DNA from 4 places in the Janthinobacterium sp. PSPC3-1 genome. Region 1 is predicted to be linked to each of the others. Evidence: predicted binding sites of a transcription regulator. Region 1 holds the regulator's gene; each other region holds the start of a gene.

Evidence for each region. Region 1 encodes LexA, which represses DNA repair genes until DNA is damaged. Its sites were predicted from a motif close to ACTGTATNNNNATACAGT; they were not measured.
Region 2: imuA (translesion DNA synthesis-associated protein ImuA) is a predicted target of LexA. The motif match lies at 5,113-5,130, and genes of this name have one in related genera.
Region 3: recA (recombinase RecA) is a predicted target of LexA. The motif match lies at 4,823-4,840, and genes of this name have one in related genera.
Region 4: ACP7B7_RS30845 (putative DNA modification/repair radical SAM protein) is a predicted target of LexA. The motif match lies at 3,069-3,086, and genes of this name have one in related genera.

The regions. Positions count from the first base shown of each region.
Region 1 is NZ_JAFCTQ010000001.1:375,702-383,445, forward strand. It holds gene purF (amidophosphoribosyltransferase) at 1-1,316, shown strand, start outside; gene ACP7B7_RS01710 (cystathionine gamma-synthase family protein) at 1,360-2,601, shown strand; gene lexA (transcriptional repressor LexA) at 2,667-3,305, opposite strand; gene rpsF (30S ribosomal protein S6) at 3,582-3,971, shown strand; gene priB (primosomal replication protein N) at 3,989-4,288, shown strand; gene rpsR (30S ribosomal protein S18) at 4,315-4,605, shown strand; gene rplI (50S ribosomal protein L9) at 4,633-5,088, shown strand; gene ACP7B7_RS01740 (replicative DNA helicase) at 5,226-6,611, shown strand; gene ACP7B7_RS01745 (DUF47 domain-containing protein) at 6,704-7,330, shown strand; gene ACP7B7_RS01750 (inorganic phosphate transporter) at 7,375-7,744, shown strand, end outside.
Region 2 is NZ_JAFCTQ010000001.1:174,795-182,538, forward strand. It holds gene hrpA (ATP-dependent RNA helicase HrpA) at 1-1,622, shown strand, start outside; gene ACP7B7_RS00850 (PRC-barrel domain-containing protein) at 1,788-2,339, opposite strand; gene ACP7B7_RS00855 (extracellular catalytic domain type 1 short-chain-length polyhydroxyalkanoate depolymerase) at 2,520-3,665, shown strand; gene ACP7B7_RS00860 (putative Na+/H+ antiporter) at 3,669-4,934, opposite strand; gene imuA (translesion DNA synthesis-associated protein ImuA) at 5,150-5,860, shown strand; gene ACP7B7_RS00870 (Y-family DNA polymerase) at 5,790-7,286, shown strand; gene ACP7B7_RS00875 (alpha/beta hydrolase family protein) at 7,528-7,744, shown strand, end outside.
Region 3 is NZ_JAFCTQ010000020.1:48,075-55,818, reverse strand. It holds gene sucC (ADP-forming succinate--CoA ligase subunit beta) at 1-521, opposite strand, end outside; gene ACP7B7_RS19800 (DUF2889 domain-containing protein) at 598-1,158, opposite strand; gene ACP7B7_RS19795 (class I SAM-dependent methyltransferase) at 1,446-2,984, opposite strand; gene recX (recombination regulator RecX) at 3,079-3,537, opposite strand; gene recA (recombinase RecA) at 3,657-4,766, opposite strand; gene ACP7B7_RS19780 (response regulator transcription factor) at 4,973-5,680, shown strand; gene ACP7B7_RS19775 (sensor histidine kinase N-terminal domain-containing protein) at 5,677-7,215, shown strand; gene ACP7B7_RS19770 (DUF4212 domain-containing protein) at 7,208-7,495, shown strand; gene ACP7B7_RS19765 (sodium:solute symporter family protein) at 7,492-7,744, shown strand, end outside.
Region 4 is NZ_JAFCTQ010000067.1:9,230-15,065, forward strand. It holds gene ACP7B7_RS30835 (hypothetical protein) at 1-307, shown strand, start outside; gene ACP7B7_RS30840 (UdgX family uracil-DNA binding protein) at 399-1,826, opposite strand; gene ACP7B7_RS30845 (putative DNA modification/repair radical SAM protein) at 1,823-3,055, opposite strand; gene modA (molybdate ABC transporter substrate-binding protein) at 3,194-3,955, shown strand; gene modB (molybdate ABC transporter permease subunit) at 3,970-4,641, shown strand; gene ACP7B7_RS30860 (sulfate/molybdate ABC transporter ATP-binding protein) at 4,646-5,344, shown strand; gene ACP7B7_RS30865 (TOBE domain-containing protein) at 5,376-5,836, shown strand, end outside.

The DNA.
Region 1 (7,744 bases):
GCCACTGCCGCTATCCTACCGCTGGCTCGTCGAGCGAAGAAGAAGCGCAACCGTTCTATGTCAATGCGCCGTTCGGCATTACCCTCGCGCACAATGGCAACCTGACCAACTGGGAACAGCTCAAGCAGGAGATGTTCAAGAACGACCGCCGCCACATCAATACCGATTCCGACTCGGAAGTGCTGCTGAACGTGCTGGCCCATGAAATCCACCAGGCCACCACCGGCCTGGTGCTCGATCCTGAAGCCATCTTCAAGGCCGTCACCGTGCTGAACCGCCGCGTCAAGGGCGGTTACGCTGCCGTTGCCCAGATCGCCGGCGTGGGCCTGCTGGCCTTCCGCGATCCGCACGGCATCCGTCCGCTGTGCCTGGGCATCAATGAAAGCGAGCAGGGCACCGAATACCTGATCGCCTCCGAGTCGGTGGCGCTGGAAGGCATGGGCTTCCGCTTCGTGCGCGATATTGCGCCGGGCGAAGCCGTCTTTATCGATGCCGACAAGCAGCTGCACAGCCAGCAATGCGCCGACAACGCCAGCCTGAACCCTTGCGTGTTCGAATTCGTCTACCTGGCCCGTCCCGACTCCGTCATCGACGGCGCCTCGGTCTACGCCACGCGCCTGAAAATGGGCGAATACCTGGCCGAAAAGATCCGCCGCGAACTGCCCGAAGGCGGCATCGACGTGGTCATGCCGATTCCCGATTCCTCGCGTCCGGCCGCCATCCAGCTGGCCCTGGCGCTGAATATCGAGTACCGCGAAGGCTTTATCAAGAACCGCTATATCGGCCGTACCTTCATCATGCCGGGCCAGGCGGCGCGCAAGAAGTCCGTGCGCCAGAAGCTCAACGCCATCCCGTCCGAATTCAAGGACAAAGTGGTGCTGCTGGTCGACGACTCCATCGTGCGCGGCACCACCAGCCGCGAAATCGTGCAGATGGCGCGCGAAGCGGGCGCCAAAAAGGTGATCTTCGCCTCGGCCGCGCCACCGGTGATCTACCCGAACGTGTACGGCATCGACATGCCGACGCGCGACGAGCTGATCGCCTACGGCCGCACCACCGAAGAGGTGTGCCGCGAAATCACGGCCGACTACCTGGTCTACCAGGATATCGACGACCTGAAGCAGGCGATTGCCGACGTCAATCCGGCCCTGACCAGCTTTGAAGCGTCGTGCTTCGACGGCGTCTACGTGACGGGCGATGTATCGCAGGACTACCTGGACCGTCTGGAATATGCGCGCCATAATCCGAAGGCGGCCGCACCCGAAGACACGCCGCGTTCCCAGCTGAACCTGAACCTGGCGACCACGGAAGCATAAGTAACCTGCCCGGCCTGCGCCGGGCTTTTTTTTCTCTGCGATCATGAACGACAAAAAAAACTACGGCTTTACCACCACCATCCTGCATAGCGACCGCCGCAAGGGCATCGAACACGGCTCGCTGCACAAGCCCGTGCATACCTCGGTCGCGTTCGGCTACAGCGACGCGCGCCAGCTGGCCTCCGTGTTCCAGGGCAAGGAACCGGGCTTCCGCTATGGCCGCCAGGGCAACCCGACCGTCTCCGCGCTGGAAGACAAGGTCAACCAGATGGAAGACGGCGTCGCCACCTTGTGCTTTGCCACCGGCATGGGCGCCATCGGCGCCGTGGTGCAGTCGCTGCTGCGGGCGGGCGACCATGTGGTGTCGTCGGCCTTTTTGTTCGGCAATACCAACAGCCTGTGGCAGACCGTCACGGGGCAGGGCATCGCCGTATCATTCGTCGATGCCACCGATGTCGCCAACGTGGCGGCCGCCATCACGCCGCAAACGCGCATCGTGTTCGTCGAAACCATCGCCAATCCGCGCACCCAGATCGCCGACCTGGCAAAGATCGGTGAGCTGTGCCGCGAAAAAGGCATCCTGTATATCGTCGACAACACCATGACCACGCCCTACCTGTTCCGCCCGAAAGCGGTCGGCGCCGGCCTGGTGATCAATGCGCTGACCAAGTCGATCGGCGGCCACGGCAATGCGCTGGGCGGCAGCCTGACCGATACGGGCGTGTTCGACTGGACGCAGTACCCGAATATTTTCGAGAACTATAAAAAGGCGGCGCCGAAACAGTGGGGCATTGCGCAGATCCGCGCCAAGGCCCTGCGCGACTTCGGCGCCTCGCTGGGGCCGGAAGCGGCCCACCATATCGCCGTCGGCGCCGAAACCATGGCCCTGCGCATGGACCGCACCTGCTCGAACGCCTTGGCGCTGGCCACCATGCTGCAGGCCGATCCGCGCGTGGCGGCCGTGCACTATCCGGGCTTGCCGGGCCACCCGCAGCACGCGCTCGCCACCGAGCTGTTCCGCAGCTACGGCTCGCTGTTCAGCTTTGAGCTGAAAGACGGCATCGACTGCTTCGATTTCCTCAACCGCTTGAGGCTGGCGATTCCTGCCAGTAACCTGGGCGACACGCGCACCCTGGTGATACCGGTGGCGCACACGATCTTCTACGAGATGGGTGCCGAGCGCCGCGCCAGCATGGGTATTGCCGAGTCGTTGATCCGCGTCTCGGTCGGTATCGAAGACGAAGCCGATCTGCTCGATGATTTCAAGAGCGCGCTGGACGCTTAACTGCTACGGCAAGTAAAAAGGGCCGCGACAGCAATGCTGTCGCGGCCCTTTTTGCGTGAAATCGATTAATGCCAGCTGCGCATCAGCCCGACTGCGAGACCTTCCAGCGCAAATTCGTCTTCCGGCGACACGGTAATCACCTTGAAGTCGGGGTTTTCCGGCAGCAGTTCGATCAGGGTGCCGGTCTTCCTGTAGCGCTTGACGGTGACTTCATCGCCGATGCGGGCCACGACGATCTGGCCGTTCTTGGCGCTGTCGATCTTTTTCACGGCCAGCAGGTCGCCGTCCATGATGCCGGCGTCGCGCATCGACCAGCCGCGCACTTTCAGCAGGAAGTCGGGCTTGCTGGAAAACAGGGCCGGGTCGACGTTGTAGCTCGCTTCCAGGTTTTCCTGCGCCAGGATCGGCGAGCCGGCGGCAACGCGGCCGATCAGCGGCAGCGACATCAGCAGCGCGGCCGGCACTTTCGGCAGCGCCGGCTCGGTGACGGACGCGCCGATCAGGCGGATGCCGCGCGAGGTGCCCGGCGAAATCTCGATCGCGCCCTTGCGGGCCAGGGCCTGCAAATGCTCTTCGGCCGCATTGGCCGATTTGAAACCCAATTCATTGGCGATTTCGGCGCGGGTCGGAGGAAAACCCGTGTTTTCAATCGCGTCCTTGATCAGGTTCAGGATTTGTTCTTGTCGTGCTGTCAGCTTGATCATGGATGGTGGGTGCATAGTGAAATGCTGTCTATATGAACAGTCTGTATTTTTGTACAGTATCGCCGACTATGCAAGCGACTTTCGGCATTTTCGGCTGATTTCGATGCAAAAAATCACCTGGCGCGCAAAAAGGGCAGGCCGGCCGCCGCTCCAGGCGCCGTCGAAGAAGCAATGGTTGATCGGATTGCAAAAGGCGGTTATAATCTTCGGCTGACCTTCCCACACCCGTCTTGACGCCGGGGTGGGCGATTATCAATCCGACCTGAAGGAGTTTGCATGCGTCATTATGAAATAGTCTTTATCGTCCATCCGGACCAGAGCGAGCAAGTGCCCGCGATGATCGAACGCTACAAAGCCAGCGTAACCACCCGCGGCGGTTCGGTTCACCGCGTGGAAGATTGGGGCCGCCGTCAAATGGCTTACTCGATCCAGAAGCTGCCTAAAGCACACTACATCTGCCTGAACATCGAATGCGACAACGAGACCCTGGTCGAGTTGGAAACTGCATTCAAATTCAATGATGCCGTGTTGCGTCACCTGACCGTTAAAATGAAGAAAGCTGAAACAGCTCCTTCGCCGATGATGAAATCGGTACAACGCGAAGATGCGGCGAAAAGCCACCGCACCGAAGCACCAGCAGCCGCTCCAGCCGCAGCAGCAGCCTAATTGAGCAGGATCGTGCGCTGAACCAGTTACAAGTTACCGCCATCATTGCCGAGCGCGAAATATTGCGCTATACCCCGGCAGGGTTGCCGATCGTGAATGCAGTATTGCAGCACAGTTCGCAGCAGATGGAAGCCGGTATTGCCCGTTTGACCGAGTTTGATGTTGCCGCGCTTGCCGCTGGCGAAATTTCAGGCCGGTTCAGCCAGGCAAGCTTGGGCGGGGTGTATCAGTTCACGGGTTTCCTGGCCAGAAAAAGCCGCAACAGCAAGAGTTTGGTGTTTCACATCATTGATTTTAGTGCAGTCATTTCTGACTAGCGCATTTATAGATACAGGAGCCTCACATGGCATTCGGTAAAAAGTTCGACAAAAATAAGCTCAAGCTTAAAGAAAAACGCAAACAGCAAAACCCACTGTTCAAACGCAAGAAGTTCTGCCGCTTCACCGCAGCACACGTTGAACAAGTTGACTACAAAGACGTTGACACGCTGAAAGACTTCGTCCAAGAAAACGGCAAGATCATGCCAGCACGCCTGACCGGTACCAAAGCGCACTACCAGCGCCAAGTTGACACCGCAATCAAGCGCGCTCGCTTCCTCGCGCTGCTGCCATACACCGATCTGCACCACGCTTAATCGGTCAGATATTCCTGGAGAAGAACTATGCAAATCATTCTGTTAGAAAAAGTTGTTAACGTCGGTAACCTCGGCGAAGTCGTCAAAGTCAAAGACGGTTACGCACGTAACTTCCTGATTCCACAACGCCTGGCCCGTCGTGCTACCGCTACCGCGATCGCCGAATTCGAAGTCAAGCGCGCCGAACTGGAAAAAGCTGCTGCCGCCAAACTGGCCGCATCGCAAGCCCAGGGCGAAAAACTGAGCGGCCTGACCGTTCAAGTCGCTCAAAAAGCTGGCGTCGATGGCCGTCTGTTCGGTTCCGTCACCAACTTCGACATCGCTGAAGCGCTGACCAAGCAAGGTTTTGCTGTTGAAAAAGCACAAATCCGCATGCCTACCGGCCCGCTGAAAGTTGTTGGCGAGCACAACGTTTCGGTTGCTCTGCACACCGACGTGGTGGTGGAAGTGGTCATTGCCGTCGTACCAGACGCAAACGCGTAAATCGTTTGCAGGCCTTGGCCTGCAGGCATTGCCGCAATAGAAAAAGCCGGGTTCGCCCGGCTTTTTTGTCGCCTTTTTTTCGCTGATTTTCAGCCCTTTATTTTTGCCCGGACGCCGAAGCGGGTATAATTCGCGCCATGAACGCCCCCTCAGATCCACAACTGGATTCCCTCCGCATACCGCCGCATTCGATCGAAGCAGAACAGTCCGTCATTGGCGGCCTGCTGCGCGACAATGCCGCGTATGACCGCATTGCCGATTTCATGCATGCGGATGATTTCTATCGCTATGACCATCGCATCATCTTCGAGCAAATCGTCAAGATGGTGAACGCCTCCAAACCGGCCGATGTCATTACTGTTTTTGAAACCCTGACCCAGCTCGGCAAGGCCGAGGATGTGGGCGGACTCGCTTACCTGAACGCGATGGCGCAGAACACGCCGTCGGCCGCCAATATCCGCCGCTACGCCGAGATCGTGCGCGACCGCGGCGTGCTGCGCAAACTCATCACCGTGGCCGACGATATCTCGGGCACCGCCTTCAGCCCGCAAGGCAAGGAAGTCAAGCAGATGCTTGACGAAGCCGAATCGAAGATCTTCGCGATCGCCGAAGAAGGCGCGCGCGGCGCCCAGGGCTGGACCGCGATCCAGCCCTTGCTGACGCAGGTGGTCGAGCGCATCGACGAGCTCTACAGCCGCGACAATCAAAGTGAAATCACCGGCGTGCCGACCGGTTTCATCGACCTCGACCGCATGACGTCCGGCCTGCAGCCGGGCGACCTGGTGATCGTGGCCGGCCGTCCGTCGATGGGCAAGACCGCGTTTTCCGTCAATATCGGCGAGAACGTGGCGATCGACAGCGGCTTGCCGGTGGCCGTGTTCTCGATGGAGATGGGCGGCGCCCAGCTGGCCATGCGTATGCTCGGTTCGGTCGGACAGCTGGACCAGCACCGCCTGCGCACCGGCCGCCTGAACGACGAAGACTGGCCGCGCCTGACCAACGCGATCCAGAAGATGAACGACGCCCAGTTGTACATCGATGAAACCCCGGCGCTCAACTCGATCGAGCTGCGCGCCCGCTCGCGCCGTCTGTCGCGCCAGTGCGGCAAGCTGGGCCTGATCATCGTCGACTACTTGCAGCTGATGTCGGCCAATAGTCCCGGCGACAACCGCGCCACCGAGATTTCCGAAATTTCACGGGGCCTGAAAGGGCTGGCGAAAGAACTCGGCTGCCCGGTGATCGCGCTGTCGCAGCTGAACCGCTCGCTGGAACAACGCCCGAACAAGCGTCCGGTGATGTCGGACTTGCGCGAATCGGGCGCGATCGAGCAGGATGCCGACGTGATCCTGTTCATTTACCGCGACGAGGTCTACAACCCAGATTCGCCCGACAAGGGCACGGCCGAAATCATTATCGGCAAACAGCGTAACGGGCCGATCGGCAGCATCCGCCTCACTTTCATGGGGCAGTACACCAAATTTGGCAATTACAGTGGTGGCCTGGCGCTTTACCAAGGCGACTAATCCATCAGCACTGGCATTCCATCGGCCGCCCCCACTCACCGGGGCGGCTTTCTGTAGTAAATAACACGACTCAATGCTTAACGGAGAATGACATGTTTGGACGCTTGATGCCCACTGAGGGCAAGTTTTTTGAATTGTTTAACCAGCACGCGGAACTATGCGTCAAGGGCGCCAAAGAGATGCTTGGCCTGATGACCAATTTCGACGACCTGGAAAACCGCGTGCATGCCATCGAGAGCATCGAGAAACAGGCCGACAAGGTGACCTACGCCACGGTCGAAATGCTGCACAAGACCTTCATCACGCCGATCGACCGCGACGACATCCACCAGCTGATCACGCGCCAGGACGACATCCTGGACCTGCTGGAAGACGCGGCGCAAACCGTTTCCCTGTATGACCTGAAAGCCGTCACGCCGGAAGCCAAGCGCCTGGCCGAACTGGTGCTGGCCTGTACCGAAAAAGTGCGCGACGCCGTCGCCCTGCTGCACAATATGGACAACTCGCGCAAGATCGTCGCCATCTGCGAAGAGATCGACCGCCTGGAGTCGGACGCCGACCACGTGATGCGCGCCGCCATGTCCAAGCTGTTCCGCGACGAGCCGGACGTGCGCAACCTGATCAAGATGAAGGCGATCTACGAGCTTCTGGAAACCGTGACCGACCGTTGCGAAGATGTGTCCAATATTATCGAAGGCATCATCGTCGAAAACGCGTAAGCGTTTGGGCCTGTCCTGAACCAGAATCAGAAAAGAACATACCAATGACCATACAAATCAGCATCTACGTGCTAGGCCTGTTGATCGTCCTCGCACTGCTGTTTGACTTCATGAACGGCTTCCACGATGCCGCCAACGCGATCGCCACGGTGGTCTCGACGGGTGTATTGAAACCGCAGACCGCGGTTGCCATGGCCGCCACCTTCAACTTTGTCGCCATTTTCGTGTTTCACCAGCTGACCGTGGCCGCCACGGTGGGCAAGGGCACCATCGACCCGGCGGTGATCGACCAGTACGTGATCTTCGGCGCGCTGATGGGCGCCATCTTCTGGAACCTGTTTACGTGGTATTACGGGATTCCGTCGTCGTCCTCGCACGCCCTGATCGGCGGCTTGGTCGGCGCCGCCGTCGCCA
Region 2 (7,744 bases), 200 kb from region 1:
TCTATGACCAGCTGCTGCCGGCCGACGTGTGCAATGGCGCCGGTTTCGAGAAATGGCACAAGGAAGCCACGCGCGAGAACCCGAAGCTGCTGTACCTGAACCGCGAAGAGCTGATGCGCCACGAGGCGGCCGGCGTGACGACCGACCTGTTCCCGAAAACCATGTCGGTGACGGGCCTGGAAATGGGGCTGACCTACCACTTCGAGCCGGGCAGCCTGCGCGACGGCGTCACCTTAAGCGTGCCGCTGTATGCGCTGAACCAGTTGCCGCGCGAGCGCTGCGAATGGCTGGTGCCGGGCATGCTGAAGGAAAAAGTCCATCTGCTGCTCAAATCGCTGCCGCAAAAGCTGCGCCGCCACTGCGTGCCGCTGCCCGACTATGCGGCGAAATTCTGCGAACGCGTGCATGAGGCGGGCGTGTTCGGCCGCGGCGACCTGGTCGACGCCATCATTCTGGACATCCGCACGCAGATCACCATCAATGTGCTGACCACCGACTTCAAGCCGGAAACCCTGCCGGCCCATCACTTCATGAATTTCAAGGTGATTGACGAGCATGGCCGCCAGCTCGACATGGGCCGCAACCTGGCCACCCTGCAAGCGGAATTCGGCGGCCAGGCGCGCCAAAGTTTCCAGAAGCTGGCCGAGGTGTCGGGCGTGTCGGGTGCCGGCACGCCGGGCGCGAAAGTGGCGGGCAGCCAGGTGGCGGCGCGCCTGCAATCGCAGGCGGCGCCGGCCAAGGCTGCTGCGCCAGCCGGCAATAGCGTTGCCCAGCATATGGGTTTGACGGGCTGGACCTTTGGTGAACTGCCCGAGCTGCTGGAAATCGTGCAGGGCAAGCTGACCCTGATCGGCTTCCCCGCGCTGGTCGACAAGGGCACGCATTGCGACCTGGAAGTGTTTGACGACCCGACCGTGGCGGCGCGCACGCACCGCACCGGCCTGCGCCGGCTGTTCGCGCTGCAGATGAAGGAGCAGATCAAGTTCGTCGAGAAAAGCATCCCGGGCCTGCAGCAGATGGGCATGCAGTTCATGGCGCTGGGGTCGCAAGAGGAATTGCGCGAGCAGATCATCAACAAGGCGATCGACATCGCCTGCCTGCAGGACCCGCTGCCGCTGGACGCCGCCTCGTTCGCCAAGCGCCAGATGGAAGGCAAGTCGCGCCTGGTGCTCCTGGTGAATGAAATCGCCCGCCTGCTGTCGCAGGTGCTGACGGAATTCCACGGACTGCCCAAGCGCCTGCAGAATATTCCGGCGCCGGCCGCCACCGATATCCAGGCCCAGCTGCAAGGCCTGGTGCACAAACGTTTTCTCACCGAAAACGAGTACACCCAGCTGTCGCACTTCCCCCGCTACTTGAAGGCGATCAACGTGCGGCTGGAAAAACTGCGCGCCGACCCCGCGCGCGACACCAAGCTCATGGCCGAATGGCAATCGGCCGCCGCGCCGTATCTGCGCCAGGCGAAAGACCGCCAGGCCGGCAAGAATACCGACCCGAAACTGGTCGATTTCCGCTGGATGCTGGAAGAACTGCGCGTGTCGCTGTTTGCGCAGGAGCTGAGGACGCCGATGCCGGTGTCGGCCAAACGCCTCCAAAAGGTTTGGGAATCGATGCAGAGGTGATGGCGTCTCCATAAACCTACTGCGCAGCTCACTCTCGGGTCGGCGTTGCTCACCGTACTTGAGTACGGCTGCGCTACTCAACCCGATATTGAGCTTGCTCGCTACGGTTTCTGGAGACGCCGTGACGCCAGGGGTGCGCCGATAAAAGGTGCGCCAATAAAAACATCAACTCCGCCGTTTCATCTCATCATCGTCGCTCATCGACGATCCCGACATGCTGCCGCCGGTGCCGGACTGCACGCTGGCGCCGCCGCGCAGGTCGCTGCCGGAGGGCATGCGGCTACCGGCCAGGCTGCCCATGGTGTTCATGTCGCCGGTGCCATAGCGCGAGCTGGTGCCGTAGAACTGGTTCATCTGGTCGTTCCACGCTTCGCTGGCCATGTCGGGCCAGTTGTCCTTGTCGAAGCCGGGGGCGCTTTTCAATTGTTCCTTGTCCACGTCCAGCAGGAAACGCTTGTTGACGGTGTCCAGGGCCAGCTTTTCCCACGGCACGGCGAACAGCTTTTCGCCCAGGCCCAGTACGCCGCCGAAGGACAGCACGGCATAGGCGATCCGGCCGCTGCGCATGTCGAGCATGATTTCCTTGATGTCGCCCAGTTGTTCGTCGTCGTGGTTGTAGACATCGTCGCCGATCAGGGTGTCGGCGCCCATCAGTGCGGGGCCGGGTCCGGTGTCGTTGCGGTACATGCCCAGCATGTCGCGGTCCAGATAGCTCATGGTGTTTTCTCCAGTCAAAGGGGATGGAAGTGCGCGGTGAGCGTCCAGAGTAGGCATGGCGCCCTGGCGGCGCTTGAGCTATCTCAATTGTGTCAGGGGAACTTTTAAAAGTGCAGGATCGTACGGTGTCGTGCGGCAAGTGGGGTACTCTATGGTGTCCAATCAGGAGGCTCTGCAATCATGGTTAAACCCGCCACCACGTGGTTGCGCGGCTTGCTGCGTGCCGGCAAGGTGCAGCAGCGTACGGCCACCAAGCTGGCCAAGGTGCTGTTCGGTCCACCTGCGGCCAAGCCCGCTTCCAAGCCCCGCCGCAAACCGGTGGCCAAAGCCGCGCCGGCCGGCCCCGATCCGCTGGCGCCGCCGCGCGTGCGCAAGCGGGCCGCACCGGCGCCGGGCAAATGGCTGGCCTCGCAGTATGCGCCGCTGGTGGAGCGGGGACAGTTGCCGGGCCGGCGCCTGCCGTATTATCTGTATCTGCCGGACAAGGAACCCAATGTGGCCATGCGCAGCCGGGGCCGGCCCCTGCTGGTGATGTTGCACGGCTGCGAACAGAGCGCCACCCAGTTTGCCGAAGGCACGCGCATGAACCGCCTGGCCGAGCGCAAGGGCTATGCCGTGCTGTATCCGCAGCAGTCGCTGCGCTCGCATGCGCGGCGCTGCTGGAAATGGTATGAAAAGCTGACCCAGGAGGGCGGCGGCGACGTCGGTCTGATCGTCGGCGCCATCGCCCAGGTGGCGGCGCGCTATCCCATCGACCGCTCGCGCATTTATATCTGCGGCATTTCCGCCGGCGCCGGCATGGCCCATATCGTGGCCTTGAACCATCCGCAGCTGTTTGCCGCCGTGGGCCTGCATTCGGGCCCCATGTTTGGCGCCGGCCACAGCCTGATCGGCGCCATGCACGTGATGCAGCATGGGGCGGCCAGCCGGGTCGACAGCGCCATTGATGAAGTGCTGGCGCGCCAGCCCATGTTTCCGCGCCTGCCGACCATTTTGCTGCAGGGCCAGCAGGATAGTGTGGTGCGTCCCATTAACCAGACGCAACTGGTGCGCCAGAGCATACGCATCAACCGCATGCCGTTCGACACCGTGGTGACGGCCGAGCGCTGGCCGCCAGGCGCCACGGGCGGCCGCAATCCCGCGCATGGCTACGCCCTGCATGACTACCAGGTGGGTGGCGAGTTGCTGCTGCGCGTGGCGCAGATCGAGCAGCTGGAGCACGCCTGGAGCGGTGGCGACGCCAGCCTGCCGTTCAATGCCAAGGCGGGGCCGGACGCCAGCAAGATGCTGCTGGACTTTTTTGCGCGCCACCAGCGGCGCTTGTAGAAGCTACAGCGCCAGGAAGGCCAGCGCCGCCACGGCAGTCGGCAGCAGGGCGCCGGCCAGCAGGCCCAGCGCGCCGATTGACTCATTGTTGAAGCCGCGCCGCAGCAGGGCCACGCCGGCCGGATTCGGCGCATTGGCGATGACGGTCAGGCCGCCGCCGGCCACCGCGCCCGCCATCAGCATGTATTTCGCTTCCTCGCTCATGCCGACGATCAGCGAGCCGAGATAGGTCAGGGCGGCATTGTCGGTAATCGCCGTCAGGCCCAGCGCGCCGAAGAACAGCGCCAGCGGTTTCAGGCTCGATACTATCGGCTGCAACCACCATTGCTGCATGCCGCCCAGCACCACCAGCCCCGCCAAAAAGAAGCCGACCAGCAAGCCCTCCTTCAGGATCAATGGGCTTTGATAGCGTTCATAGGCCTGCACGAAACCGAGGAAGAACAGGAACAATCCCAGGAACAGCACCGGATGATGGGCCAGCGCCACCACGCCGGCCAGCACGGCCAGGTGCACCAGGCTGATGGCCAGCGGTACTTTGGGCAATTCGACATCGCCCGGTTTCGGCTTGATGTCGGAAGTGTTGCTGTGCAAATACTTGCGCAGCAGCAGGCAGGCGCCGGTGGCGTTGACCAGCACGGCAATCGCCGCCTTCCAGCCGAAATGGCTGGCCATAAAGGCGCTGTCCCAGTTCCAGGTGGTGGCCACCATCAGCACCGGCGGCGCCGCATACGAGGTCAGCGTGCCGCCGATCGAGACGTTGACGAAAAGCACGCCCAGCGCGCCATATTTCAGCCATTCGGGTATGCCGGGGCGAAAGATTTGCGGCGCCAGCATCAGCGCGGCCAGGGTCATGGCGGCCGGTTCGGTGATCAGCGACCCCGTCAGCGGCACCAGCGCCAGGCCCAGCCAGGCCAGCGCCAGCTCGGTACGCAGCGGCATGGCGCGCGCCACGCCTTTGAGCAGGCGCTGCACGGCGTCGAGCACGGGGCGCGAAGCGGCCACCACCATGACGACGAAGACAAACAGCGGTTCCGTGTAATGGCGCGACTCGGCATAGCTGATCGCCGCGTCGCCGCCGGAAACGAAGGCCATGGCGATGATCAGGATAAACGCCCAGAAACCGAACACGACTTCCACCTCGCCCAGCAGATGAAGCACGCCGGCATGGCGCGGATGGCGGTGGGCCAGCACTTCAAACGACTTGGCGGCAAAGGTGTGGACGAGGGCGAGGCCGAAGATGACGGCGCTGATCAATTGTATGGTGGTCAAATGGGAGGTCCTTGAAGAATAAGAAACCGGCGCTGTCAGGCTGGCCGGTAAGGAGAGTGCTTATGGTACAGCAATCGTGATCAATAATAGTGTTTTTCGGCACCGCGAAGCGGCCCGTGCAGCGGCGTGGAGGGCATGGACAGACAGATAATCCTTGCCAAAATCGCTGGTGAATAGTACTGTATATTTATACAGTATTTTACATGGATACTTTCATGCAACATTCCGAACTGATGGCCTCGCCGGAAGCCTTGCACCCGTCCTTGTGGCGCGCCTCGCAACTGGGGCAGGGCGCCGTGCGCTGTGTCGACACCGGCTTTGCCGCCTTGTCGGCACAGCTGCCGGGCGGCGGCTGGCCCACGGGCAGCCTGGTCGACCTGCTGGTGCAGCAGGCCGGCAGCGGCGAGTTGCGGCTGCTGGCGCCGGCGCTGGCGCAATTGCAGGGCTTGCCCATCGTGCTGTTGCAGCCGCCCCATCCGCCACAGGCGCTGGCGCTGGCCGCGCAAGGCTTGCATCCGTCGCAACTGCTGTGGCTGCGTAGCGCCAGCAGCAAGGATGCCTTGTGGGCGGCGGAAAACATCTTGCGCAGCGGCAGTTGCGGCGCGCTGCTGTTCTGGCAAAGTCAGGTACGCGCCGACAGCCTGCGCCGGCTGCACCTGGCGGCGCAGGGCGGCAATACCCTGTTTTTCATGCTGCGCCCGCTGCATGGCGCGCAGGATGCGTCGCCGGCGCCGCTGCGCCTGTCGGTGCGGCCGGCCGCCGGCGGCATCGATATCGGCTTTGTCAAACGCCGGGGACCGCAGCGCGATGCGCCGCTGTTCCTGCCCCTGCAACCTCCTTCTTTACTGCAGCGCCATGCGCCTCTGGATCGGCCTTTGCCTGCCCCGGCTCCCGCTCGACGTGTTCTTGCCGAACTGGTCGGCTGACACCTCGTGCGTCGTGCTCGAGCACGAACAAGTGATTGCCCTGTCGCCGCTGGCGCGCGCGGCCGGCATCAAGCCGGGCATGCGCCGCGCCGGCGCCCTGATGCTGGCGCCGCAGGCGCGCGTGCATGAACGCTCATTGGAACGGGAAGCGCGGGCGCTGCAGGAAGTGGCGCTGGCGCTGCTGCAATATTCGCCGCAGGTGGCGCAGGCCGAGGAAGCGACCTTGCTGGTCGACGCGGGCGCCAGCCTGCGCCTGTTCGGCGGCGTGCGCGCGCTGTGCCGCAGCATCGAGGCCAGCTTGCGCGCGCTGGGCTACACGGCCGTGCTGTCGTGTGCGCCGACGGCGCGCGGCGCCTGGCTGCTGGCGCAAGGCGTTGCCAAGGCGGGCGCAAAATCGGGGCGCGCGCTGGGCATGGCCGGCCTGGTGCGCCGCCTGGACCGGCTGCCCTGCGCCTTGCTGCCGCCGGCGCGTCCCTTTATCGACTGGTTCGACGGCATCGGCTGCATGACCCTGGGGCAAATGCGCCGTTTGCCGCGTCCCGGCCTGCAGCGCCGCTGCGGGCGGCCTTTGCTCGACATGCTCGACGACGCCCACGGCCACAGCACGGAATTGTTCGTCTGGCTGGCCGCGCCGCCCAGCTTTTGTGCTTCGCTGGAATTGTTCGACCGGGTCGAACACGCCGACGCGCTGCTGTTCGGCGCGCGCCGCCTGCTGCAGCAAATGACGGGCTGGCTGTGCGCGCATCAACTGGCCGTCGAACGCATTGAATTGCTGCTGATCCATGAACGGGGCAGGGTGGCGAAGCCGCCCACCGTGCTGGTGCTGGCGCTGGGCGAGGCCGTCTGGCGCGACGAGCACCTGGTGCGCTTGCTGCGCGAGCGGCTGGCGCAAGTGACGCTGGACGCGCCCGTGATCGGCTTGCGCTTGTCCGCGCCGCAAGTGCAGGCGATGGCGCCGCCCAGCGACAGCCTGTTTCCCGAGCCGGGCGGCACGCCGCAGGAACGCCAGCGCCTGATGGAATTGCTGGTGGCGCGCCTGGGCGTGGAGAATGTCTTGCAGGCCGTGCCGCAAGCCGACTACCGGCCCGAAGCGGCCAACCGCTGGCTGCCGCTGCCGTCCAGGGCGCCGGCCAACAGCGCCGTGCCCGACTTGCCGCCCGGCCTGCCCGGCATGCCGCGGCCCGGCTGGCTGCTGGCCCAGCCGATCGCCCTCTTGATGCGCGAACACCGGCCGTTTTATGGTTCGCCCCTGAGGATGGTGTCGGTGGCCGAACGCATCGAAGCGGGCTGGTGGGGCCAGTCGCAGGCGCGCGATTATTTCATTGCCGAGGGACTTGATCACGCCCATTACTGGGTCTATCGCGAACGTGTCGCAGGCAATGCGGAAGAAGCGCCACGCTGGTATTTGCATGGCTTGTTCAGTTGAATTGCATATCACCTCAACCTCGGGAAACCTGATGCCTTTAAACTGTTCAGTGCATGGAAAGAGCAAGGCCTGAAAGCTTAAAAATGACGGGCGGAGACGCGCCCGCTTGGCCCGGGGGAACCTGTGCGGGCGACTGGGGTTTAACACGTTTTTCTGGCGTGCTTGTGGTTAAAACATGCTTGCTCCAGTAGCGCTACAATGCCCCATCGCCGGGCATGTCCGGCAGCTTTGATGAGCACCTATGAAATCCACCCGGCAAGACTTTCCCGGCGCGCATGGCCATCTGCTGGCGGCACGGCTCGATGCGCCCGATGGCGCAATCCGCGCCCATGCGCTGTTTGCCCACTGTTTTACCTGCGGCAAGGATGTGCTGGCCGCGCGGCGCATCGCGCAAGGCTTGACCGAACACGGCATCGCCGTGCTGCGCTTTGACTTCACGGGACTGGGTGCCAGTGAAG
Region 3 (7,744 bases), on a different contig from region 1:
ATCGAACCGGCAGGCACGCCGATTTTGGTCGCGATGTCGTCTGCCTGGGCATCGGTCAGGCCAACGCTCGGCTCGATGGTGACGTGATGGATCTTCTCAGGGTGGCTCTCGGCCACTTCTTCGATGTCCATGCCGCCTTCGGACGATGCCATCAGGACGATTTTCTGGGTCACGCGGTCGGTGACCAGCGAAACGTACAGTTCCTGTTTGATGTCGGCGCCTTCTTCCACCAGCAGGCGGTTGACTTTCTGGCCTTCGGCGCTGGTCTGGTGCGTGATCAGCTGCATGCCCATGATCTGGTCGGCGTATTCCTTGACCTGTTCGATCGATTTCGCCACTTTCACGCCGCCGCCCTTGCCGCGGCCACCTGCGTGGATCTGTGCCTTGACGACCCATACCGGGCCGCCCAGGGTTTCCGCAGCCTTGACTGCCTCGTCGACGGACATGCACGGAATACCGCGTGGTACCGTCACTCCGAATTGCCGGAGGATTTCTTTGGCTTGATACTCATGGATTTTCATGCTGGCTTCCCTTCTGATACTGATTTGTAAAAATACGGTTAGTGGTGCAAAAAAAACAGGAAAAACAGCGCCGGGATCACGCTTTGGCTACCCAGCGCGGGTAATACTGTGCAACCGCCCCGCCATCGGTGCGCAGGGCATGGCATTTGTCGAGTTGAAACGGCTTTTCATGCGGCAAATCAGCATTCGCACCGTCACGGGTCGACCAGACATCACCGGCAAATGCCTGAACCGCCGCAGTCGGCAAGACTTGCGCCAGTTCGGTCAAATGGGTACAGCCGGCGATTCCCGCCAGGCGCTCTTTCAAGTCGCGGCGGAAATTCTTCAATAGATTCAGACCGATCAGCGCCTGGTAAGCGGGGCCGATGGTATCGCAAAAGCCGGGATAGGGAACGGAATCGGAGGCAGCTTCGGCCTCGACGATGGTCAGTTCGCGATCGACGGTAATGCGCAAATGGAGGTCATGCAGGGGGGCGCCGGCGGGACGGGGGCCGGAGGCCAGGGTCGCGTCGAACGATTTGATGTCGGTGATGCGCGCGTCGATATCCCACAGGCCGTCGTCGCGCAGATACGCTTGGACGTCGATAACGCGGGAGTGCCGTAAGGCGCGCCGGGATACGGGAGTTGACAGGGGCATGGACCGATGCCGCTTGCGCGGCCTAATTTAGTAAGCAGCCATGTGCATAAAGCACGCCGTTCGCAGCTTCTACGAACAGCAACCGCACCTGCGGCGCCGCAAAAACCCTAAAAGTGTAGCACATTGCGCGCCGGTTGCGCCGCAACATAATTTTTCAGTGCTTAGTTAAAAACATTTCAAATTATAAATGGAAAACAGCGATTTTCATAAAGTCATTCAATTTGTGAATGATGGCTATCATAAAAATCACTGTCATCGCCGCGACGCGCCTGGCTGGCGCGATAGTGTCAGTCAGCCACGCCCAGTGCCTGCAGGATCGGCAGCACGTTGACGAGGAAGCTTTCCGCATGCACGGCCAGTTCGGCCAGGTTTTCCTCGTCGGTCGTCAGCACCGTGCCATTGCGCACCACGGTTTGCTGCAGTGCGCGGAAAGCCTGCCAGGCAAATGCCGCCCAGGCGTCGCTGCCCTGATGACCTTCCAGCCTGGCCAGCAGGAACAACTGTTGCAAATGCAACACACCGATCCCCCCGCCGGTCACCGGACTGGCCAGCGCGGCCAGGTCGGTACGCCCCAGCGCCTTTTCCAGCAAGTGCCGGTTCAGCCTGGCCGTGGCCGGCCGCGCCAGCGCGATCGCGGCGTCATCCTGCACCGTTGAAATGCAGGCTTTATGCGCCAGCACCAGCACCATCTGCAGCAAATTGCCCAGTTCGGCCACGCTGGCAGGCAAACGCTGTTGCAGTTCACCGATGGTATGGATCTGGTAATCGGCCAGCAGTTCCAGCAGCGGACCATAGATGGCCTGCTCCATGTCGGCCTCGCCCAGGGCGCCCACCACCCTCATGGTGATGTGCTCGATCGGCGCCACCAGCAGGATGCGCACGGCGCGCAGTGCGGTGCTCTGTTCATGGGCGGTCAGCCTGCGGCTGCCCTTGATCCAGTAATCCTGGCGGAACTGGCGGTTGACCAGGAAATCGGCGGTGTTCTCGCGGAAAGTGGCATCCGGAATCTGCGCCAGGAAGGCCAGGTGTTCGGGCGACAGATTGAGGGGCGCAACATGATCGGGATAGGCGGCCGAGCCGGCAAACTCGAGCTTGACGGCAGCGAGCACCGGCTTGATGGCCGAAAACGACACCGGCTGCCAGTAGTGATTGAAATATTCGTGCGACAGGTAATTGCGATCCTGCTCGCCGATCTGCTGCAGGCGCACGGCGATGGTGGGGTTGGCCTGCAGGTAGCGCGGCTTGGTCTCCATCATGCGGTTGACGAAGGACAGGGCGCTGCCCACGCGCGTCAGGGAATCCTGCCCCGGCGCGCTCATGACGCGGCTGTGCTGCTCCATCAGGTCGCGGATCGGTGCCATTGCCGCCCAGCCCGCCTGCGTGTTGTAGCTGATGTACAGCACGCCGCCCGGCTTGAGCTTGCGCGCCAGGAAATCGGCGATATGCGCCTGGTTTTCCGGCGAGATCCAGCTCCAGATGCCGTGCAGGGCGATGAAATCGAAGTCGGGCAGGTCGCTGCGGGTGCAAAAGTCCTGAAACGATTGTTCCGACAGCACGGCGCCATTGCCCGAGACCTCGGCCAGTTCCTGCGCAAAAGCGGTCTGGGCCGGATTGAAATCGGTGCCATACCAGCGCACGCCAGACGCCGCGGCATGGATATTGACGGTCATGCCCTGGCCAAACCCCAGTTCACATGCGGTGCTGACCTTGGGCGGCTGTACGCCCCAGCTCAGCAGCAGCAACTGCGTGCGCAGCGGGTTCAATTCCGTGTAATAGCCGTAGGTGTATGCGGTTTCGGCCGTGTAGCCGGCATGCCAGTTGCTCATCAGGTGTCCTGTATCCCATGGTAGAAAGTGCCGGCGCGCACCATGCGCCACCGTCTGTGGGCAGAATAACTGATCCTTGCCTGCAAGTTAACAATTATTGATCATCATCGGGATCGAGTCCCTTGATTGCCACCTGCACGGCGCGCTGCGAAAAGCCGCGCTGCATCAGGAAACGCATCTGCTTGTTGCGCTGTTCGGCGTCCTGCGCCACTTCGCCGAACTTGCGGCGCCACACCTCGCAGGCGCGTTCGGTTTCGCCTTCGGCCAGGCCGGCCTTGAGCTCCTGCAGCGCTTCGCCCTGTATGCCATGGCTTTGCAGTTCGGCCATGATGCGGCTGTTACCGAAGCGGGCGGAGCGGCGGTGGATCAGCGATTCGGAAAAACGCTCCTGCGACAGCCAGTTGGCCTGCTCCAGGCTGTCGAGCAAGGCTTCCACATCATCGCCTTCCTCGGCATGGCGCTGCAGCTTGCGGCGCAATTCCATGCGGCTGTGTTCGCGCATCGACAGAAAGCGCAAGGCCCTGCCCTTCAGGCTTAATTGCACTCTGGCCATATCCCCACCTTGTTTCTGATGACTGTGATCCAAACACAATCGCCGCCCGGCGCAACAGCGCGGGACGGCGATCATGATCCTACCTTGCGGCAAGCCGCTTTGCTATTTACCAGGGCGCTTTATTCGGCAGCCTTGGCTTCCGCGGCGGCCTTGGCGGCCTTGTCGGCGGCTTTATCGGCTTTTTCAGGCTTTTCAGCGGCCAGCGGCGGCAGTTCGCGCACGCCCAGCGAGGCGCGTACCTTGTTTTCGATTTCACGCGCCAGCGCCGGGCGCTCTTGCAGGAAGGCGCGGGCGTTGTCCTTGCCCTGGCCGATGCGTTCGCCGTTGTAGCTGTACCAGGAACCGGATTTCTCGACGATCTTCGCGTCCGAACCGAGATCGAGGATCTCGCCTTCGCGCGAGGTGCCTGCGCCGTACAGGATGTCGAAGTGCGCTTCCTTGAACGGTGGCGCGATCTTGTTCTTGACAACCTTGACCTTGGTTTCGTTGCCGATCACTTCGTCGCCCGACTTGATCGAGCCGGTGCGGCGGATGTCCAGGCGCACGGAAGCGTAGAATTTCAGCGCATTGCCGCCGGTGGTGGTTTCCGGGCTGCCGAACATCACGCCGATCTTCATGCGGATCTGGTTGATGAAGATGACCAGGGTATTGGTGCGGTTGATCGAGCCGGTCAGCTTGCGCAGCGCCTGCGACATCAGACGCGCCTGCAGGCCTGGCAACGAGTCGCCCATGTCGCCTTCGATCTCGGCGCGTGGCGTCAGCGCCGCCACCGAGTCGATCACCACCAGGTCGACGCTGCCCGAACGCACGAGGGCGTCGCAAATTTCCAGCGCCTGCTCGCCCGTGTCCGGTTGCGAGATCAGCAGTTCGTGCAGGTTCACGCCCAGCTTTTGGGCGTAGCCGACGTCCAGTGCGTGCTCGGCGTCGATAAAGGCGCAGGTGCCGCCCAGTTTTTGCATTTCGGCGATGGTTTGCAAGGTCAGCGTGGTTTTACCCGACGACTCGGGACCGTAGATTTCCACCACGCGGCCGCGCGGCAAGCCGCCCACGCCCAGCGCGATATCGAGGCCGAGCGAACCGGTCGACACGACTTGCACTTCTTCGATCGGTGCGCTGGCATCCATGCGCATGACCGAACCTTTGCCAAACTGCTTCTCGATCTGTGCCAGCGCGGCGGCCAGCGCCTTGGCTTTTTCCGATGCGGGTACTACAGCTCTTTTATCGTCCATTTTGTTCTTTCAGCCCGAACTGGCGCGTGGGGTAGGTTAAATTCATCACAGACACTACTGTATAAAAAAACAGTGCTTAATGCAAGCGGAACGTGCATTTGATTTGAAACAGATCATTACAAGGCGGGTTTTTCATAAATATTCGCCACCTTGCGCAAAATGAAACACAATACACACTTCTGATGTCGCAAGCTTAGGAATCTGCCATGCGTATTTTACTTGCCGAAGATGACAGCGTGCTGGCCGACGGGCTGACCCGTTCGCTGCGCCAGTCCGGCTATGCCATCGACTGCGTCAAGAATGGCCAGGAAGCCGATACGGCCCTGTCCACCCAGGAATTCGATCTGCTGATCCTCGACCTGGGCTTGCCGAAATTGAGCGGCCTGGAAGTGCTGCGCCGCCTGCGCGCGCGCGCCTCGCTGCTGCCGGTGCTGATCCTGACGGCCGCCGATTCCATCGAGCAAAGAGTCAACGGCCTCGATCTCGGTGCCGATGATTATATGGCCAAGCCCTTCGCCTTGTCCGAACTGGAGGCAAGAGTGCGCGCCCTGACCCGCCGCGGCGCCGGCGGCGGCGCCACCGTGATCAGGCACGGCCCGCTCAGCTATGACCAGGTCGGGCGCAGCGCCTATATCAACGAGCAGATGATCGACCTGTCGGCGCGCGAACTGGGCTTGCTGGAAATCCTGCTGGGCCGCACTGGCCGCCTGGTGTCGAAGGAACAGCTGGTCGACCACCTGTGCGAATGGGGTGAGGAAGTGTCGAACAACGCCATCGAAGTGTATGTGCACCGGCTGCGCAAGAAGATCGAGGTGGGCGGCGTGCGCATCGCCACCGTGCGCGGCCTGGGTTACTGCCTGGAAAAATACACGGAAGCGCGCGTGCCGCTGGACGGCGGCGACGCCAGCAAGTGAAGCCAGGTGGAGCGCCAGCCGACGAGCTGGACGAAGACGACTGGTACGAGCCGCCCACCAGCGAGCAGGATGAAACCATCCAGCATTCGCTGTTCGGCGAGATCCTCGACTGGATGCTGGCGCCGCTGCTGCTGCTGTGGCCGATGAGCATCGCCATCACCTACCTGGTGGCCAAGGGCATCGCCAACCAGCCCTTCGACCATGCGCTGGAAGACAATGTCACCATGCTGGTGCAGCAGTTCAAGCTGGCCGACGGCACCCAAGCGGCAGGCCAGCTGCCCGGCCGCGCCGGCGGCAATGCGCGCGAGGCGCTGCGCGGCGACGATGTCGACGCCGTGTATTACCTGATGCTCGACCAGCAGGGCCGCTACCTGGCCGGCGACCGCGACCTGCCGCCGCCGCAGGATGCCGAGCGCTACCGTAGCGGCACGGTGCTGTTCCGCAATGACGCCGTGCACGGCACGCCCGTGCGCGTGGCCTTCTCGTATATCGACACGCCCGACGGCGGTGGCGACGATGGCGAGCGCGCGCTGGTGCAGGTGGCCGAAACGCTGGAAAAACGGGCCCAGCTGGCCAATGAAATCATCAAGGGCGTGATTTTGCCGCAGTTCATCATCTTGCCCGTCATCCTGGCGCTGGTCTGGTTTGCGCTGTCGCGCGGCCTATCGCCGCTGGCGCAGTTGCAGGAACGCATACGGGCCCGCCCGCCCGACGACCTGTCGCCGATCGACTCGGGCCAGGTGCCCGAGGAAATCACGCCGCTGGTCGGCTCGCTCAACGACATGCTGTCGCGCCTGTCGCTGTCGATCGAGATGCAGAAACGCTTTATCGCCGACGCCGCCCACCAGATGAAGACGCCGCTGGCCGGCATGCGCATGCAGTCCGAACTGGCTCTGCGCCAGACCGACCAGGACGAGATCCACCGCTCGCTGCAGCAGCTGGCGAAAAGCTCGGAAGCGGCCACGCGCCTGGTGAACCAGCTGCTGGCCCTGGCCCGCGCGGAAAACCAGCCGCAGGCGGGCACGGCCTTCGAACCGCTGGAACTGAGCGAGCTGGCGCGCACCGTGGTGCAGGACTGGGTGCAAGCCTCGTTTGCCCAGCAGATCGACCTGGGCTTCGAACAGGCGGCAGAACCGGTGATGATTTCCGGCAATCCCATGATGTTGCGGGAACTGCTGGGCAACCTGATCGACAACGCGCTGCGCTATACGCCGCTTGGGGGCAGCGTGACGGTGCGCGTGCGCAGTACGCCGGAGCTGGCCATCCTGGAAGTGGAGGATACCGGCCCCGGCATTCCCCAGGCCGAACGCAGCCATGTGTTCGAACGCTTTTATCGCATTCTCGGCAGCAATGTCGATGGCAGCGGCCTGGGCCTGGCCATCGTGCGCGAAATTGCCCAGCAACATGGCGCCGAGGTCGACATCTTCCACAATCCGCGCGCGCAGACGCCAAAGTTGCCGGGCACCCTGCTGCGCCTGTCGATCGCCCTGCTGCCGCCGGCAACCCCGCCCGAGGACGACATCACGTATGGATAAGCTCAAGCCAGCGCCCAGCCCCACTCTGCTGGCGCGCCGCGCCGCGCACTGGCAAGCCACGCAGCGCCTGACGGCGGTGCTGCTGCTGGTCTGGCTGCTGACGGGATTTTTGACCGTGTTTTACGCGCGCGAACTGCTGCATTTGCAGCTGTTCGGCTGGCCGCTGCCGTTTTACATGGCGGCCCAGGGCGCCTCGCTGGTGTATCTGGCCATCATCGGCTGCTATGCCTGGCGCATGCGCCGGCTCGACCAGCGGTGCCAGGCGGAAGAGTCGCCATGAGCGCGCCACGCAGTTTCTTCAGGCGCCTGTCGCGCTATTACCTGCTGTTTTCGGCCGGCTTTGCCGCTTTCCTGCTGGCCCTGACGGTGCTGGAACAGGAAGGCATGTCGCGCGTGTGGATCGGCTATCTGTTCATGTTCGCCACCATCACCCTGTACGCCACCATCGGCGTCATCAGCCGCACCTCGAACGTCACCGAATACTATGTGGCGGGGCGGCGCGTGCCGGCCCTGTTCAACGGCATGGCCA
Region 4 (5,836 bases), on a different contig from region 1:
CGGTGATCGGAAAGCTCTTCGTGCGGTGATCTCTTGCAAGGATACTGTGCCTGAGTTACACGCCGGTCTGATAGATAAAGTGGTTACTTTCGAAAGTGCGTTATTGCTTGCGTTAGATGTATTTGGTTTTCCAGTACTTAAGCAGAAACTCCTTTCTTGCCCTAAGCCTGATGGCGTACTAAAACAAGTTTTAAGGCCAGATATGGCTGAAGATAATTTGCGTGAATGTTTGGTTTCTTTTACACGCGAGGTATCTTTATTCTTGACTGCCAAAGAGAGATTACCTCATGAACTTAGGGTCGAATAAGCTTACGTCATCGTACGAATCAGTAAAAAATTCATTAGATCTTTCTTCTGATGTTAATAAGTAAAAATTTTGATAAATTAATATCGAAAATTTATATTTCAGCTAATTTTAGCGCTCGTTTTAAGCCTTCGACAATCACCCGATACGCCTGCCCCCTGGCCTCCTCATCCGGCGCCCGCAGCACATACGACGGGTGATACACGGTCACCACCCAGCGGCCGTCATGCTGAATCGGCGTGCCGATCAGCGGCGTCATGGTGGCCGAGCCATCCTGCAATATCGACTTCAAGGCCGTGCTGCCCAGCGCCACGATCACTTGCGGTTTTACACTGGCCAGTTCCTGTTCCAGCCAGTCATGGCAGGCGGCGATTTCGCGTTGTGCTGGCGTCTTGTGCAGGCGGCGCTTGCCGCGTGGTTCCCATTTGAAATGCTTGACGGCGTTGGTCAGATAAATGCTGTCGCGCGCCACGCCCGCCTCCAGCATGGCGCGCTCCAGCACCGCGCCGGCCGGGCCGACAAACGGCAAGCCGGCCAGGTCTTCCTGGTCGCCCGGTTGTTCGCCGACCAGCATGATGGCCGCTTGCGCGGGACCGACGCCGGGCACGGCCTGGGTGGCGCTTTTCCACAGTTCGCAGCGGCGGCACTGGTCCAGCGTGGTGGGCAGTTCGCGCGCGGGCTGGGCGCGTTCGGCGGAGATCGGGATCATCGCTGCGCCGCTGCGCTGGCCGACGGTGGCGGTCTGGCCCGTGCGGCGCTCGCCGTTGGCGGCGCTGCTGACCATGGCGGGCACGATGGCGCCTTCCGGCAGATTTTTCCAGAAGCGCGAGGGGATATGGCTGCGCAGCAGGTCGGCATTCAGGCGCGCGGGGTTGAAGATGCTGCGGTAGTAGGTCAGCCACAGCGCTTCGCCGGCGTCGTCGATATCGGCCGGGCCGCGCTCGGCCGCGCCGCGCATCAGGGCCGGGCCGGCGTGCAGGGTTGTGCCGTCCCACAGCATGGTGGCGGTCGGCGTGGCGATCATCCAGCTGATGGGGCCCATGCGGCGCGCGAAGTGGCGCGCCACTTGCGGCAGCACGTCGTGCACGGGCTCGAACCAGGCCACGAAACGCGGCGCACCCTGCGCTTCTTCGCGCTCGCGGAAACGCACATAGGCGTGCATGTCGTGCTCTTCGCGGCGCACGGCCTTGGCCATGCCGTGCAAGCGCGCGCCATCCGCATCGGCCGGCGAGATCACATCGTGCTGGCCCTGCTGCCAGCGCCACAGCACCTGATATAAAAACGCCCAGCGATCCTGCACATTGAAGCAGGCGGCGCTTTCCAGCAGTTCCACCAGGGATCGCGGCAGGCGCAGCGGCGGCGCGCTGGTATCGGTTGCGTCCGGTGTTGACGAAAACAGGTCGCCGTCGCCGGGCTGCGATTGCCAGGCGATATGGACTGGCGCCACGCCAAGCGCGATCAGCTCCCGCGCTGCAGCACGCCACTCGCCGAACGACTGCGCCAGCCGCACGACCTGGTTCATGCCGCCTGCAGCTCCGGCCACAAGTTCATCTGCTGCGGCGCTTCCGTCATGGCGCGGCGCAGGTTTTCGGAGGTGGTGGTGTCGCGCGCGGGAAAGTAGTCGGCCGTGATGATAAAGGGAGAGATCTTTTTCATGCTGCAGCGCAGGCGCGACAGGTCGGCGTAGCGCACCTGGCGCAGGCGGCGCAGATCGACGATGCGCTGCGCGTTGCGCAGGCCGATGCCAGGCACGCGCGCGATCATGTGCAGCGCGGCGCGGTTCAGGTCCATCGGAAAATGCTCGCGGTGCGCCAGCGCCCAGGCCAGTTTCGGGTCGATATCGAGCGCCAGGTTGCCACCGCTGGCGGGCAGCAGTTCGCTGGCCTGGAAGCCGTAGCTGCGCAGCAAAAAGTCGGCTTGATATAACCTGTGTTCGCGCAGCATCGGCGGCGGCGCCAGCGGCACGCTTTTCGGGCTGTCGGGAATCGGACTGAAGGCCGAGTAATACACGCGCTTGAGTTTATAGCTGCCGTACAGGGTCTCGGCCGTGTTGAGGATCTGCTGGTCGTCGCTGGCGTCGGCGCCGACGATCATCTGCGTGCTCTGGCCGGCCGGCGCGAAACGGGGTGACTTCGGTTCCTCGGCTTTTTCATCGAGCTTGCGGCGGATCGAGCCCATCGCCAGCTTGATGGTGTGCACGCTTTTTTCGGGCGCCAGCTTCTGCACGCTGTCCTGGGTCGGCAGTTCGATATTGACGCTGAGGCGGTCGGCATAGCGGCCCGCCTGTTCGATCAGGGCCGGGTCGGCGTCGGGGATGGTTTTCAGGTGGATATAGCCGCGGAACTGGTGCACCTCGCGCAGCTCGCGCGCCACCTGCACCAGCTGCTCCATCGTGTAGTCGGCCGACTGGATGATGCCGGAACTGAGGAACAGGCCGTCGATGTAGTTGCGCAGGTAAAAGTCGGCCGTCAGTTTCACCACTTCGGCCACCGTGAAGCGGGCGCGCGGCACGTTCGAGGTGCGGCGGTTGACGCAGTACTGGCAGTCGTACAGGCAGTAATTGGTCAACAGGATCTTCAGCAGCGACACGCAGCGCCCGTCCGGCGTATAGCTGTGGCAGATGCCCATGCCCGAGGTGGCGCCAAAGCCGTCCTTGCCGATCGAGTGGCGCTTGGGCGCACCGCTGCTGGCGCAGGACGCGTCGTACTTGGCCGCATCGGCCAGGATTTCCAGCTTGTCCGTCAATTCCATGGGGCACCTCAATACTGTATGTATATACAGTATATCAGGGATGGCCGGCTAACGCCTGCTTGATCCATGCAATGGCAAGACGCTATATATCCGTGTATATTACGCTTCTGTTGATTGCTCACTCTCAAGGATATGACCATGCGCCTGACCTCTGCTGCCCGCCTTCTTGCCGCCGCTTTTTTCATGACCACTGCCGCTACCTCCGCCATGGCCGGCGAAGTGGTGGTGTCGGCTGCGGCCAGCCTGACGAACGCCTTCAAGGATGCGGCGCAAAGCTATGAGGCGCAGTATCCGGGCAGCAAGGTCTCCTTGAACTTCGCCGCTTCGGGTGTACTACTGCAGCAGATCGTCAAGGGCGCACCGGTCGACGTGTTTGCCTCGGCCGACCAGGAAACCATGGACACGGCGCAAAAAGAAGGCCTGGTGCTGCCAGCCGACCGCCATGATTTCGTCAGCAACAGCCTGGTGCTGATCGTGCCGTCGGACAGCAAGCTCGGACTCAGGAACCTGAATGACCTGACGCAGAAAAGCGTGACGCGCGTGGCGATCGCCAATCCGGCCAGCGTGCCGGTGGGCCGCTATTCGGAAGGCGCGCTGAAAAAGGCGAATCTGTGGGACGGCGTGCAGGCCAAGGCCATCAGCACGCAGAACGTGCGCCAGTCGCTCGACTACGTGGCGCGCGGCGAAGTCGATGCGGGCTTTGTGTACGGCACCGACGCGGCCATCATGAAAGACAAGGTCAAGGTGGTGTTCGAGGTGCCGCTGGAAGCGCCGGTGCTGTACCCGATCGCCACCATCAAGGGCAGCGCCAATGCGGCCGAGGCCAAACGCTTTGTCAGCTATCTGCAAACGGCGCCGGCGCAAGCCATCCTGGCCAAATACGGATTCAAAAAACCATAAGCTGATCGCACCGGATGGATATCGCCTGGACCGCGCTGGCCCTGTCGCTGAAAGTGGCGGCATGGGCCACGGCGCTCAATTTGTTGCTGGGCATCGGTACCGGCTACCTGCTGGCCCGCGCCCGCTTTCCCGGGCGCGACCTGCTCGACGCGGTATTGACCTTGCCGATGGTGATGCCGCCCACGGTGCTGGGCTATTATCTGCTGGTGCTGCTGGGCCGGCGCGGCAGCATCGGCATCTGGCTGCAGGAACACTTCGGCATCAACCTGATCTTTACCTGGCAGGGCGCCGTGATCGCTTCCACCATCGTCGCTTTTCCGCTGGTGTTCAAACCGGCGCGGGCGGCGTTTGAAGCGGTCGATGGCCAGCTGGAACAGGCGGCGCGCGTGCTGGGCATATCCGAAATCGCCATTTTCTTTCGCGTCACCCTGCCGCTGGCCTGGCGCGGCATCCTGGCCGGCGTGCTGCTGGGCTTTGTGCGCGCGCTGGGCGAATTTGGCGCGACCCTGATGGTGGCCGGCAGCATACCCGGCAAGACACAGACCCTGTCGGTGGCCGTGTACGAGGCGGTACAGGCGGGCCAGGATGAGGTCGCCAATATGCTGGTACTGATTACCTCGGTGGTCTGCATCGTGGTGCTGCTGTCGGCCGGCACGCTGGCGCCTGGCCGCATCGTTCACAAGTAAAACCATGCAACTCGACCTCGATATCCGCGCCACCTTGCGCTCCGGCAAACGCCATTTTGAGCTGCACGTGCAGTGCAGCTCGACCAGCCAGCGCATCGCCGTGTATGGCCCGTCTGGCGCCGGCAAGAGCATGACCCTGAAGGCAATTGCCGGACTCTTCACCCCGGACGCCGGCCATATCCGCCTCAATGGCCGTACGCTGTTCGATTCCGCTGCCGGCATCAACCTGGCGCCGCAACAGCGCAATGTGGCCTATCTGTTCCAGGACTATGCGCTGTTCCCGCACCTGACGGTACGCCAGAACGTGGGCTTCGGGCTGGCGCGCGGCTGGTTCAATCCGCGCGCGCGTGAGAAACTGGCCAAGGTCGAGCATTGGCTCGATGCGTTTCATTTGCAGGAACTGGCGCACCAGTATCCCGACGAGTTGTCCGGCGGCCAGCGCCAGAGGGTGGCGCTGGCAAGGGCACTGGTGTCGGAGCCGGCCGCGCTGCTGCTGGACGAACCGTTCGCCGCCCTCGATCCGGCCCTGCGTGTCACCATGCGGCTGGAACTGAGCCAGTGGCAGCAGCGCCTGGGCGTGCCGATGATATTGATTACGCACGACCCGGAAGACGCGCGCATCCTCGGCGACCATGTGCTTTACTTGCGCGATGGCCGCATCGACACGATGGAAGAAAACAGACACGAGGTGAAAATTGGATAAGGCAGAAATCGGCCTGCAAGGCTCGGTATGGATGACGGTGGGCGGTGAACACCTCGGTGGCGCCGGCAGGGTGGCGTTGCTGGGCGCGATCGCCGAATGCGGCTCGATCACGCAGGCGGCCAAGGCGGTCAAAATGAGCTACAAGGCGGCCTGGGACGCCATCGACGCGATGAACAACCTGGCCGGCGAGCCGCTGGTAGAACGCCTGGCGGGCGGCAAGGGCGGCGGCGGCACGCGCCTGACGCAGCGCGGGCGCCAGCTGGTCGACAACTTTCGCATCATCGAACGCGAGCACGAGCGCTACCTGCGCCAGCTGGGCAGCCAGGCCGAGGGCATCGCCGACGACCTTTTACTGATACGGAGAATGGCCATGAAAACCACGGCACGCAATCAATTCCTGGGCAAGGTGGCCGAACTGAAGTCTGGGGCGGTCAACGACGAAGTGATCCTGGAACTGCCCGGCGGCCAGCAGATCGTGGCCGTCATCACCCA